Regions from separate parts of the Bradyrhizobium sp. OAE829 genome, predicted to be linked through region 2. Evidence: predicted binding sites of a transcription regulator. Region 2 holds the regulator's gene; each other region holds the start of a gene.
The links. The regulator HrcA, encoded in region 2, represses chaperone genes, less so after heat shock. The targets are predictions, from matches to a motif close to GTTAGCACTCNCNNNNNGNGAGTGCTAAC.
Positions count from the first base shown of each region.

Region 1: a site for HrcA is predicted at 2,218-2,246, ahead of ABIE49_RS14595 (co-chaperone GroES). Genes of this name have one in related genera too.
Region 3: a site for HrcA is predicted at 1,826-1,854, ahead of ABIE49_RS06380 (co-chaperone GroES). Genes of this name have one in related genera too.

Region 1 is NZ_JBEPOE010000001.1:2,983,532-2,987,621, forward strand. It holds gene ABIE49_RS14580 (L,D-transpeptidase) at 1-283, opposite strand, end outside; gene ABIE49_RS14585 (protein phosphatase CheZ) at 591-1,376, shown strand; gene ABIE49_RS14590 (hypothetical protein) at 1,488-2,003, opposite strand; gene ABIE49_RS14595 (co-chaperone GroES) at 2,357-2,653, shown strand; gene groL (chaperonin GroEL) at 2,860-4,090, shown strand, end outside.
Region 2 is NZ_JBEPOE010000001.1:4,485,032-4,489,121, reverse strand. It holds gene ABIE49_RS21690 (helix-turn-helix domain-containing protein) at 1-519, shown strand, start outside; gene ABIE49_RS21685 (VOC family protein) at 692-1,120, shown strand; gene grpE (nucleotide exchange factor GrpE) at 1,141-1,737, opposite strand; gene hrcA (heat-inducible transcriptional repressor HrcA) at 1,929-3,017, opposite strand; gene rph (ribonuclease PH) at 3,177-3,890, shown strand; gene rdgB (RdgB/HAM1 family non-canonical purine NTP pyrophosphatase) at 3,902-4,090, shown strand, end outside.
Region 3 is NZ_JBEPOE010000001.1:1,284,027-1,288,116, reverse strand. It holds gene groL (chaperonin GroEL) at 1-1,373, opposite strand, end outside; gene ABIE49_RS06380 (co-chaperone GroES) at 1,465-1,782, opposite strand; gene ABIE49_RS06375 (usg protein) at 2,161-2,448, shown strand; gene ABIE49_RS06370 (cupin domain-containing protein) at 2,600-3,175, shown strand; gene ABIE49_RS06365 (MFS transporter) at 3,315-4,090, opposite strand, start outside.

The DNA.
Region 1 (4,090 bases), 1.5 Mb from region 2:
CGCGCCGTCCGCCATATCCGTAACCCGGCTGCTGCTGGTAATCCGGCTGCTGCTGATAGCGGCCGCCCTGCACCGGCCCATCGCCGAACAGGAATTCAATGAAGCCGCCGCCCATTTGCGAACGTTCGGCATAAGCGATGCGTACCGGCGCAGGTTGCGCGGGCTGATTGGCGTAGATCACGGTGGGTTCGGCGAGCGGGGAGGCGTCGATCGCCAACGCGGAATCGGAGAAGCCAAGGCACGACACGCCCGCAAGGAGCGCGAGAGACATTTTTCTGAACATCGACGTACTCTGTACTGTTTCGTCACTGTTAGATCTTGGCGACGCCTGAGCGGCGCCGTTGCACGTGGTCAATAAAGGGTCAAAACCACATCGGTTTGGTAAACAGAAACGGCGTTTCGATTCACCACGTCGCCGATTGCGCGCTGATTTGTCCGGTAGCGTTTATTTTGAGTGAACGCCGCGCACACATGGTTAATCCCTGGTGTGCGCCCCGCGGAAGACTACGCCGCGATGTGTTCCCCGCGTGAACCTCACGTTAAATCGCATCTGTCTAAAACAGCTCACGGAGTAAGGGGTGGGAATAAACATGTCGGTTAATCGCAAACGTTTTCGTATCGAACAAGCCATTTTGGGCGACGTGCCAATGCCGGTGTCCGCGGTTGCCGAAGGCGGCGACATCGGCCCGATGCATCGCGAGATCATGAGCGAGCTGCGCTCGATCCGCGCCCAGATGGCCGCGGGCGGTCAAGGCCGTTCCGTCGTGACTGAATCGGCGGAAGCGTCGGTGGCGCGCGAGGTTGCCGAAGCCCAGGCGCTGCTGGAAACCTATCGTGCCCAGATCGAGCAGTGCGAAAAGCTCAAGGTCGAACTCGACCTCATTCACGACGCCATCAACCGCACCAAGCGCGAAATCGCAACGCTGCACGGCAAGAGCTTTGACGGCGGCGAAATGGCCAAGGTCAATGGTGAACTCGGCGCCGTCGTCGGCGGTACCGAGCAGGCCACGCAGCAGATTCTCGAAGCCACCGAGGCGATCGACCAGGCGGCGACCGCGCTGTCCAAGAACACTTCGCAGGACCAGCAGAAGCTGCTCAGCGAGGAAATCCAGGAACGCGTCATCGCGATCTTCGAAGCCTGCAATTTCCAGGATCTCACCGGTCAGCGCATCAGCAAAGTGATGACCACGATGAAGTTCATCGAGAACCACATCAACGTCATGATGGACATCTGGGGTGGCGTCGACGCGCTGAAGGCGCACGCGACCCCGATCGTCGATACCCGTGAAGGCGACGCCAAGCTGCTCAACGGTCCGAAGCTCGACGGCGACGTCGGCCATGCCTCGCAGGACGATATCGACGCGCTGTTCGATTAATATTCCGGCGCGCCGGGTGGCAACTCCTGGCAGCGTCACATCGTGAAAAAGAAAACGCCGGCGCGAAGCCGGCGTTTTTTTATTGCGGATGAGGTTAAGGCTTTTGTCGGCTCAGGCGCGCGGCGCGCAGCGGACATAGACCATGTTGCCGTAACGAACCCCGGCATCCTTGTCGACGAAGCGGGTCACCAGAACGCGGCCGTCGAACGAGACGATCTCGCGGTCCTGCTCGCCCGGGGTCGGTCCGGCCGGGCCGATATAGTTCTTGCCGCTCGGCGAGCCCTTGAGGCGCAGTTCCTGCGGGGTCGCCTGGTCGGCCAGATGCATGACCACGCCCCCGGAGGTGCCGGCGGTGATCACATAAGGCTGCCTGCACTGATCGCGGGCCATCTTTTCAGTGCGGGCCCGGTCGTTCGGATTCTGGTACGAGGCGAGACCCCAGCGGCCGACGATCTCGTCGGAGCGGATGGTCGCCGGCATGTCGGGAGCCACGCCCGGCTCGGGCGGAGGCGCGGAACTTGATGACAGCGACGGCAGGCTCATGCTGCTGCATGCTCCCAGGAGTATTGTGAGCGCTGAGGCGATCGCCAGATTGGCAACCACGCGCGCAGTACCGGACCCGATCATCGCATTCCCCCAAACAAGTTTTTTGGCCGCACCCGTCCTGCAGCCAACCGTAAAACACGTGCCGGAGCAATGACGTCCATCAAATTACGCCGCCGCTCCGATTTGGTTTCCCAGGGAGCATCCTATATTGGCCTCACCAAGGCCTTAACCTTTTTTGGGCCTTAACCCCCTTGCTTGACAGGATCGGCGCCAAGCCATATTCCCCGAGCCACACATTAGCACTCAAATGCGACGATTGCTAAGGCAAGTAAGGAGTTTGGCCGTCCCGCCCGGGACGGTGTCGAATACCCGGCATTAGCAGCCATTTTGACGGCAATCAGACCTGAAACCAAGCCTTCCAAAGAGGAAACCTCATGGCCAAATCCAAATTCCGCCCGCTGCATGACCGCGTCGTGGTCAAGCGTATCGACGCCGAAGAGAAGACCAAGGGCGGCATCATCATTCCCGACAGCGCCAAGGAAAAGCCCTCGCAGGGCGAAATCACGGCCGTCGGCCCGGGCGGCCGGGATGAAGCCGGCAAGCTGATCCCGATCGACCTCAAGGTCGGCGACCGCGTGCTGTTCGGCAAATGGTCGGGCACCGAGGTCAAGCTCGACGGTGAGGAACTCCTCATCATGAAGGAATCCGACATCATGGGCGTGCTGGTTTAAGCACGCCTGACTGCCGCCGCACCCTCATTTGTCATGCCCGGGCTTGACCCGGGCATCCATCCGCTTCGGAAGAGTCTTGCGCAGGCGATGGATTGCCGGGTCATAGGCGAGCGGAAGCGACGCCGTCCTTCAGACGGCTACGCCCGGCAATGACAGCAAGGGAAACGCGGCGAGCGACCGTATCCAATCATTCAGGAGTTCATAAAATGGCTGCCAAAGACGTTAAATTCGCCGGAGACGCCCGCGACCGCATGCTGCGCGGCGTCGACATCCTCGCCAACGCCGTGAAGGTGACGCTCGGCCCGAAGGGCCGCAACGTCGTGATCGACAAGAGCTTCGGCGCCCCGCGCATCACCAAGGACGGCGTTACCGTCGCCAAGGAGATCGAACTCGAGGACAAGTTCGAGAACATGGGCGCGCAGATGCTGCGCGAAGTCGCCTCCAAGACCAACGACACCGCCGGTGACGGCACCACCACCGCGACCGTGCTCGCCCAGGCGATCGTGCGCGAAGGCGCCAAGTCGGTTGCCGCCGGCATGAACCCGATGGATCTGAAGCGCGGCATCGACATCGCGGTGCTGGCCGTGGTCAAGGACATCGAAAAGCGCGCCAAGCCGGTCGCCTCCTCCGCCGAAGTCGCCCAGGTCGGCACCATCTCGGCCAATGGCGATGCCGCCATCGGCAAGATGATCGCGCAGGCGATGCAGAAGGTCGGCAATGAAGGCGTCATCACCGTCGAGGAAAACAAGTCGCTCGAGACCGAAGTCGACATCGTCGAGGGCATGAAGTTCGACCGCGGCTATCTGTCGCCCTACTTCATCACCAACGCGGAAAAGATGACCGCCGAGCTCGAGGACGTCTACGTGCTGCTGCACGAGAAGAAGCTCTCCGGCCTGCAGGCGATGCTGCCGGTGCTGGAAGCCGTGGTGCAGTCCGGCCGTCCGCTCTTGATCATCGCCGAGGACGTCGAGGGCGAGGCGCTGGCGACGCTGGTGGTCAACCGCCTGCGCGGCGGACTGAAGGTCGCCGCCGTCAAGGCGCCGGGCTTCGGCGATCGCCGCAAGGCGATGCTGGAAGACATCGCGATCCTGACCGGCGGTCAGCTGATCTCCGATGAACTCGGCATGAAGCTGGAAAGCGTCACCGTCAACATGCTCGGCCGCGCCAAGAAGGTGGTGATCGACAAGGAGAACACCACCATCGTCAACGGCGCCGGCAAGAAGCCGGCGATCGAAGCCCGCGTCAGCCAGATCAAGGCGCAGATCGAGGAAACCACCTCGGACTACGACCGCGAGAAGCTGCAGGAGCGCCTTGCCAAGCTCGCCGGCGGCGTCGCGGTGATCCGCGTCGGCGGTGCGACCGAGATCGAGGTCAAGGAGAAGAAGGACCGCGTCGAGGACGCGCTCAACGCAACCCGCGCGGCCGTGCAGGAAGGCA
Region 2 (4,090 bases):
GACGTCGCAGGTCTTGCCGCGCGCATGGTCGACATGTCAGACGTGCTCGGCCGCGACGGCCGGCAACTGCGCGAGAGACTGGGCGCGACAGCTTGCTGGCAACATCGCTTCGACCTGGTCGAGGATTTTATCGCCGGCCGCGCCAATCATCTGCCGTCGCCGGAGATCGCGTTTGCCTGGCGCCGGCTGGCGCTGACCGCCGGTGGCGCGCGGATCGCGACGCTGGCCGGCGAAATCGGCTGGAGCCGCAAACATCTGGTCGAGCGCTTTCGATCCGAGCTTGGCCTCGCGCCCAAATCAATCGCGCGCATGATGCGCTTTCACCGCGCCTGCCGGCTGGCACGCAGCGGCACGGCTCCCGGCTGGGCCGGGATTGCCGCCGAGAGCGGCTTTGCCGACCAGGCCCATCTGGTCCGCGAATTCGGCGAACTGGCGGGCGAGACGCCGACGGCCTGGGCGAGGCGGCTGGCGCTGATCGACAGCCGGCTGACACGCCCGAACGAAGCGCTTTCGGGCTAAAGCGTTTTCCAGCGAAGTGGATACCGGTTCGCGGCAAGAAAACGCGTCAAAACCAGGAATCAAGAGCCCCGTTCCGATTCAATCGGAACGGGGCTCTTGGTAACAAATCTTCAAGCCGGCGCCGCGCTGTATCAGCATATTGGCACGGTGACGCCGAACGAAGGAATTTGTCATGACCAATAGCAACGACGCGCAGCGCATTTATCCGACGATGCGCTGCAGGGATGCCGAGGCGATGATCCGCTGGCTGAAGGACGTGCTTGGTTTCACCGAGCATGTCGTTTACCGCAGCGACGGCGTGGTACAGCACGCGCAACTTGCCTGCGGCGCTTCGCTGCTGATGCTCGGTCAGGCCCGCGACGATGAATACGGCAGACTGGTTGGCGACATCTCTGGCCGCCGCACCGACGCGCTTTATGTCGCCGTCGAAGATCCTGACGCGTTGTGCGCCAAGGTGAAGGCATCAGGCGCCAAAATCGAAATGGAACTGCACAACACCGACTACGGCAGCCGCGATTTCGCCTGCCGGGATCCGGAAGGCAATCTCTGGAGCTTTGGCACCTACTGGCCGAAGGCGCATGAGAAGCCGATGGACGCGTAAGTCGGATCGGCTCTTTCGTCTCAGGTCGTGATGTCGGCGGCAGGCGCCGCCTTGGCGCCGCCCTTGGATACGCCGACCAGCGCCGGACGCAGCACGCGCTCGCCGATCATGAAGCCGGCCTGCACCACCTGCACCACAGTGCCCGCCGGCACCGATGCGTCAGGGACTTCGTACATCGCCTGCTGGAAGTTCGGATTGAACTTCTCGCCCGACGGATCGAATTTCTTGACGCCGTTTTTCTCCAGCGTGTTGAGCAGCGACCGCTCGGTCAACTCGACGCCTTCGATGAACGCCTTCAGCGCCGGATCGGCCGAGGCCTTCATTTCAGCGGGAACCGCATCCAGCGCGCGCTGCAGATTGTCGGCGATGTCGAGAATGTCGCGCGCGAAGCCGGTGATGCCGTAAGCCCGCGCATCGGCAACTTCCTTGGCGGTGCGTTTGCGCAGATTTTCCATCTCCGCCAGCGTGCGCAGCATCTTGTCGCGCGCTTCAGCCGCTTCCTTCGTCAACGCCTCGACCGATCCTTCCTCGGGATCATCAGGCATGATGTAGGGCTTTGAGACCACGGGCTCGCTCGGCGCCGCCGCGTCATCATTCGGCCGGTTGGGATCGGTCATAAGTCTGCCTTCTCAAAAGAACCGTTCGGTTAAATGGGGATTTGCTGCCCGGGATATCGTGCTTTAGCGGGCGAAAATCAAGCGTTCCATGGCGTTTTCGAGCGATGCCCGCACCGACCTGATCCGGGGTGGGCCCGGTTCGCGCCGGGAAAGGCGTCAAAACAACAAAGCGAAGCTTTTTTCGGGCCGTATCAACCACCGAGCATGCGGCTGACGATGCGCGCGGCATAGTCCACCGTCGGAATCACCCTTGCATAGTTGAGCCGCGTCGGCCCGATCACGCCGAGAACCCCGACGATGCGGCCGGCGGCGTCGCTATAGGGCGCGATGATGGTGGAGGAACCGGACAGCGAGAACAGCTTGTTCTCCGATCCGATGAAGATCCGCACGCCCTCGGCGCGCTCGGCGCGACCGAGCAGATCGATGACGCCGCGCTTGGTCTCGAGATCGTCGAACAGTGATTTCACGCGCTCCAGATCTTCCAGCGCGTGCAGATCCTCGAGCAGATTGGCATGACCGCGCACGATCAATTGGCGGTCCTCGCTTTCGCCGCCGGACCAGCTCGCAATGCCGGCCGCGATGATTTTCTGCGTCAGCTGATCGAGTTCGGCGCGGCTTTGCGTCAGCGCGGTTTCGAGTTCGAGGCGCGATTCGGCAAGCGTACGGCCGCGAATCCGGGAATTGAGGAAATTGCTGGCTTCCGTCAGCGCCGACGAGGGAACGCCGGGCGGCAGGGTCAGCACGCGGTTCTCGACCTGGCCGTCTTCGCTGACCAGCACCACCAGCGCGCGTTCCGGCTCCAGCCGCACGAATTCGATGTGCTTCAGCCGCGAATTGGATTTCGCCGTCAGCACCACCGCAGCGGCGCGGGTCAGGCCCGACAACCGCGTCAGGGCCTCGCCGAGCGCCGCCTCGACCGATTGCGCGCGGCCGACGGAGGCAAGCTGGGTCTGGATCGACTGCCGCTCGTCTTCGGTGAGGTCACCGACCTGCATCAGGGCGTCGACGAAGAAACGCAGGCCGAGTTCCGTGGGCAGACGGCCGGCCGAGGTATGCGGCGCGTAGATCAGGCCGAGCTGTTCGAGGTCCGACATCACATTGCGCACCGAGGCCGGCGACAGCGGCATCGCGATCAGGCGCGAAATGTTGCGCGAACCGACCGGCTCGCCGGTAGCGAGATAACTCTCGACGATTTGACGAAAAATGTCGCGCGAACGCTCATTGAGCTGGGCCAGCCCGGCATTCGGCGCAATCAGGCCAATCGGATCGTGGTGGGCCACCAATTACTCCCTCGACTTGACCTCTAATCTGTCTATCCGGAGGGCCGGTGACAAGCACGCATTATACCCCAAAGAGGTACCAAAGGCCTTGCCGCTGCCCGCTCCCCCTCCTACAAGCACCGCGAACCCGCTTTTGCTTGATTTTTCGGAGGATTCCCCATGCGGCCAAGCCGCCGTGCGCCCGATGAGCTGCGCCCCGTGTCGCTGGAACGCGGCGTCGTCAAATACGCCGAAGGTTCCTGCATGGTGAAATTCGGCGATACCCATGTGCTGGTCACGGCCACGCTGGAAGAACGCCTGCCGCCCTGGCTCAAGGGTCAGGGCCGCGGCTGGGTCACTGCCGAATACGGCATGCTGCCCCGTGCCACCCTGGAACGCACCCGCCGCGAGGCCGCGGCCGGCAAACAGGGCGGCCGCACCGTCGAAATCCAGCGCCTGATTGGGCGCTCCTTGCGCGCGGCGGTCGACCTCGAAGCGCTCGGCGAGCGGCAGATCACGGTCGATTGCGACGTGATCCAGGCCGATGGCGGTACCCGCACCGCCTCGATAACAGGCGCCTGGGTGGCGCTGGCCGACTGCATCTCGTGGATGAAGAACCGCAACATGCTGAAAGCCAATGTGCTCCGCGACAATGTCGCGGCGATCTCCTGCGGCATCTATCAGGGCACGCCGGTGCTCGACCTCGATTATGCCGAGGATTCCGAGGCCGATACCGACGCCAATTTCGTCATGACCGGCGACGGCCGCATCATCGAGGTGCAGGGCACCGCGGAGAAGACGCCGTTCTCGCAGGACGAGTTCCTGGCGCTGATGGCGCTGGCGCGCAAGGGCGTCGCGCGTTTGGTGGACTTGCAAAAGATGGCCGTCGCGTAGTCTGATTGATCATGCACCGTCGAATCACAGGCCGCCTGGTGATCGCGACCCACAATCCCGGCAAGCTTGCCGAGATGCGCGAACTGCTGGCGCCGCATGGCGTCGAGGCGATCTCCGCGGGCGAACTCGGCCTCGATGAGCCCGAGGAGACCGGTGAGACCTTTCGGGCCAACGCGGCAATCAAGGCGATCGCGGCCGCG
Region 3 (4,090 bases), 3.2 Mb from region 2:
GCGTTGATCGCGATCTGGCGGGCCGGCGCGGACAGCGCCTTGCGCACGATCTCGACGCCGGTCTTCTGGTCGTCGTTCGCGGTCTTGATGCGCTTGAGCTGCTCGGAGGCGCGCAGCAGGGCGACGCCGCCGCCCGGGACGATGCCTTCTTCAACCGCCGCACGGGTCGCATGCATCGCGTCATCCACGCGATCCTTGCGCTCCTTGACTTCGACTTCGGTCGCGCCGCCGACGCGGATCACCGCGACGCCGCCTGCGAGCTTGGCCAGACGCTCCTGCAGCTTCTCACGGTCGTAGTCCGAGGTGGTTTCCTCGATCTGCGCCTTGATCTGCTGCACGCGTGCCTCGATGTCGGCCTTCTTGCCGGCGCCGTTGACGATGGTGGTGTTTTCCTTGTCGATCATCACCTTCTTGGCGCGACCGAGCATCTGCAGCGTGACGTTCTCGAGCTTGATGCCGAGATCTTCCGAGATCGCCTGACCACCGGTCAGAACGGCGATGTCCTGCAGCATGGCCTTGCGGCGATCGCCGAAGCCCGGAGCCTTGACGGCAGCGACCTTGAGGCCGCCACGCAGACGGTTGACGACGAGGGTAGCGAGAGCTTCGCCTTCGACGTCTTCCGCGACGATGACCAGCGGCTTGCCGGTCTGCACCACGGCTTCGAGCAGCGGCAGCAGCTCGTTCAGCGAGGAGAGCTTCTTCTCGTTGATCAGGATGTAGGCGTCGTCCATTTCAACGCGCATCTTGTCGGCGTTGGTGACGAAGTAGGGCGAGATGTAGCCGCGGTCGAACTGCATGCCTTCGACGACGTCGAGTTCGGTTTCGAGTGACTTGGCTTCTTCAACCGTGATGACGCCCTCGTTGCCGACCTTCTTCATCGCGTCGGCGAGGAACTTGCCGATTTCGGCGTCGCCGTTGGCGGAGATGGTGCCGACCTGGGCGATTTCCTCGTTCGAGGTGACCTTCTTGGAGTTCTTGACGAGGTCGGCGACCACGGCTTCCACCGCCAGGTCGATACCGCGCTTCAGATCCATCGGGTTCATGCCGGCGGCAACCGACTTGGCGCCTTCACGGACGATCGCAGCGGCGAGAACCGTTGCGGTGGTGGTGCCGTCGCCGGCCGCATCAGCGGACTTGGAAGCGACTTCGCGCACCATCTGCGCGCCCATGTTCTCGAACTTGTCTTCGAGTTCGATTTCCTTGGCGACGGTGACGCCGTCCTTGGTGATGCGGGGAGCGCCGAACGACTTGTCGAGCACGACGTTGCGGCCCTTGGGGCCGAGCGTGACCTTTACGGCGTTGGCGAGAATGTCGACGCCGCGCAGCATGCGGTCGCGGGCATCAACGCCGAATTTGACTTCTTTAGCTGACATATTTGATTTCCCTGAGTTGAACTTGGTGTCTCACCCTTGTCGGGGAGCGCCGCGCAGGCGCTCCTCAGGGGTGAGCGTGTGCGGGTTTGGCTTAGGCGGCCTTCTTCTTGGTCGCGGGAACGTCGGTGAGGACGCCCATGATGTCGCTTTCCTTCATGATCAGCAGTTCCTGGCCGTCGAGCTTGACCTCGGTGCCGGACCACTTGCCGAACAGGACGCGGTCGCCGACCTTGAGGTCGATCGGGATCAGCTTGCCAGCTTCGTCACGGCCACCAGGGCCGACGGCGGTGATTTCGCCCTGGGAGGGCTTTTCCTTGGCACTGTCCGGAATGATGATGCCGCCAGCAGTCTTCTCTTCGGCGTCGATGCGCTTGACCACGACGCGGTCGTGAAGCGGACGGAATTTCATGCAGTCCTCCTAAGTTTTTGCAACTGTTGTCGAATTCTGGGATTTTGGCAGTCCGAGCAGGCGAGTGCTAGCTCGGCTGCGGCTGATTTAAGCCAGTCTTGTTCGGGGGACAAGGGCTTCTAGCAGAAAAATTGGCACTCAAATATGACGCCTGCCAATTTCATTCATCATGATTAATCAGGGTAAACGGCTTGCGACCCCGTATTAGCAGGTGCGGTAAGCTGCTGCTAACGCATGAATTTTCAACAGATCATTAAACATTTAGGCTTGTGATGGGTTGGTATCGTGCGTCACATTTCTCTCATGTGAGCGCATCTCCGCCGGGGTGGCTCGGTGTGGCCACCCACGTGAAATGCGCTTCCTACAATGGAGGTTGGCATGGTCTCGCGGGTTGGGGTTGTTTCCGACGATTTCCGGAAGCAGGTGCTGGGTTATGGGCTGACGACGGCGGAAATTCTCTATCGGTTGCCGGATCATCCCTCGCTGCTGCAAACCTACGTCTGGCAGAACTACGATCTGTTTCCGAAATTTCCGGCGCTGAAAGATTTTCTCGCCTTCTGGCAGGAAAAGCTCGACGGCCCGCTGTACTCGGTCACGGTTGCGCATTCCAAGCTGATCAAGCCGGCCGAGCTTCGCGCCGTGGACGGCGTGTTCAGGCTGCATTGAGCGGAGAGATTTGTAGGGTGGGCAAAGCGCAAGCGTGCCCACCATTCCTTGCTCGATGAAGATGGTGGGCACGGCGCAAGCGCGCCTTTGCCCACCCTACGAATTTCATTTTGTGTTAGCCTCCCGCCATCAAACAAACGGGAGGGCACTAATGGCCAAACAAAAAGCGACATCGAAAGCCGCAGCCAAAACCGCGGTGAAGAAGAAATGGACGGGCCTCGGCACGGCAGCCAAATCCTCAGCCCGCAAGACCATCGCATCAAAAGGCCGCGGCGCCACGGCCAAATCGAAGGCGGCAGCCGAGCCAACGGCCAAGGCCGTAGCAAAGCCGAAGGCGCGGCCGAAACAGCGCATCGCCATCAGCCATCACCGTGAAGAGGATTTCAAGGCCGACGGCCTGCGCACCTATGCACAGTACCGCGATCTCGGCATTGCCGCGGCGACCCATGGCCTGGCGCAGGCGCATGTGATCCGGCTGATCGGACCCTGCAATCCGGAGGAAGTTTCAAAGCTGCATTACCACGACGTCGAATTCCAGATGGTCTATGTGCTCAAGGGCTGGGTGAAGACCTACATGGAAGGCCAGGGCGAGACCTTGATGAAGGAGGGCGGCTGCTGGACCCAGCCGCCGCGCATCCGGCACCTGATCCTGGACTATTCCGACGACGTCGAATTGCTGGAAGTGATTTTGCCGGCGGAGTTCAAGACGGTGGAGTTATCGTCGTAAATCCGCGCGAGCGCGAATGTTAGTGTTCGTCATGGCCGGGCTTGTAGTCCCGGCCATCTACGTCTTGTCTCACCCAAAGGAAGTAAGTCGTGGATGCCCGGGGCGTAGGCGAGCGTAAGCGACGCCGTCCTTCAGACGGCTATGCCCGGGCATGACGGGGCGGCTTCGTTTCCGGCATCACAAACGCAATCAGACAAAGCCCGACGCAGGCAATGGCGGACAGGCCGAGGAAGGCCGTGCTGTGGCCGAAATGGTCGCTGACATAGCCTGCCAGGATATTGCTGCAGGAAGCGCCGATGCCGACCGCCGTCCCCACCACGCCCTGGGCGAGGTTGAAATGGCCGCTGCCGAAGGCGATGTCGGCGACGGTCAACGGGATGAGAACGCCGAACACAGCGGCGGTCACGCCGTCAAAGAATTGCACGGCCACCAGCGCGTAGGGATCGGTGACGGTTGCGAACAGCACGCCGCGGATGGCGAGCGCGGTGAAGCCGACCAGCAGCAGCGGCCGGCGGCCCCATTGCTGCGCCTTGCGGCCGACCGAGGGCGAACTCAGCGCCACGATCGCTTGCGGCAGGATGATGCACGCCGCAATCAGCACCGGAGCCCACTGGGTCGAACGCGTCGTCACGATGCCCGCCATCAAGGGCAGCATCGCGGCGTTGGCGAGCTGCAGCAACATCACGGCGCCGGCAAAGATCAGGAGCGGGCGCTGGCGCAGCAGATGCAGCACGCTGGTGGCTTCGGGGTCCGGCTTGGCGCGGACGATCGCGCCATGGGCCTGTTCCGGATCGATTTCGCGATCTTTGATCCGGGATAGCGCTATGATGGTGAAGATCACCAGAACGAAGGTGGCGAGAAACACCGAGCGGCTGGAGATGAAATAGCCGCAGGCCCCCATCAGCGCCGCGGCGA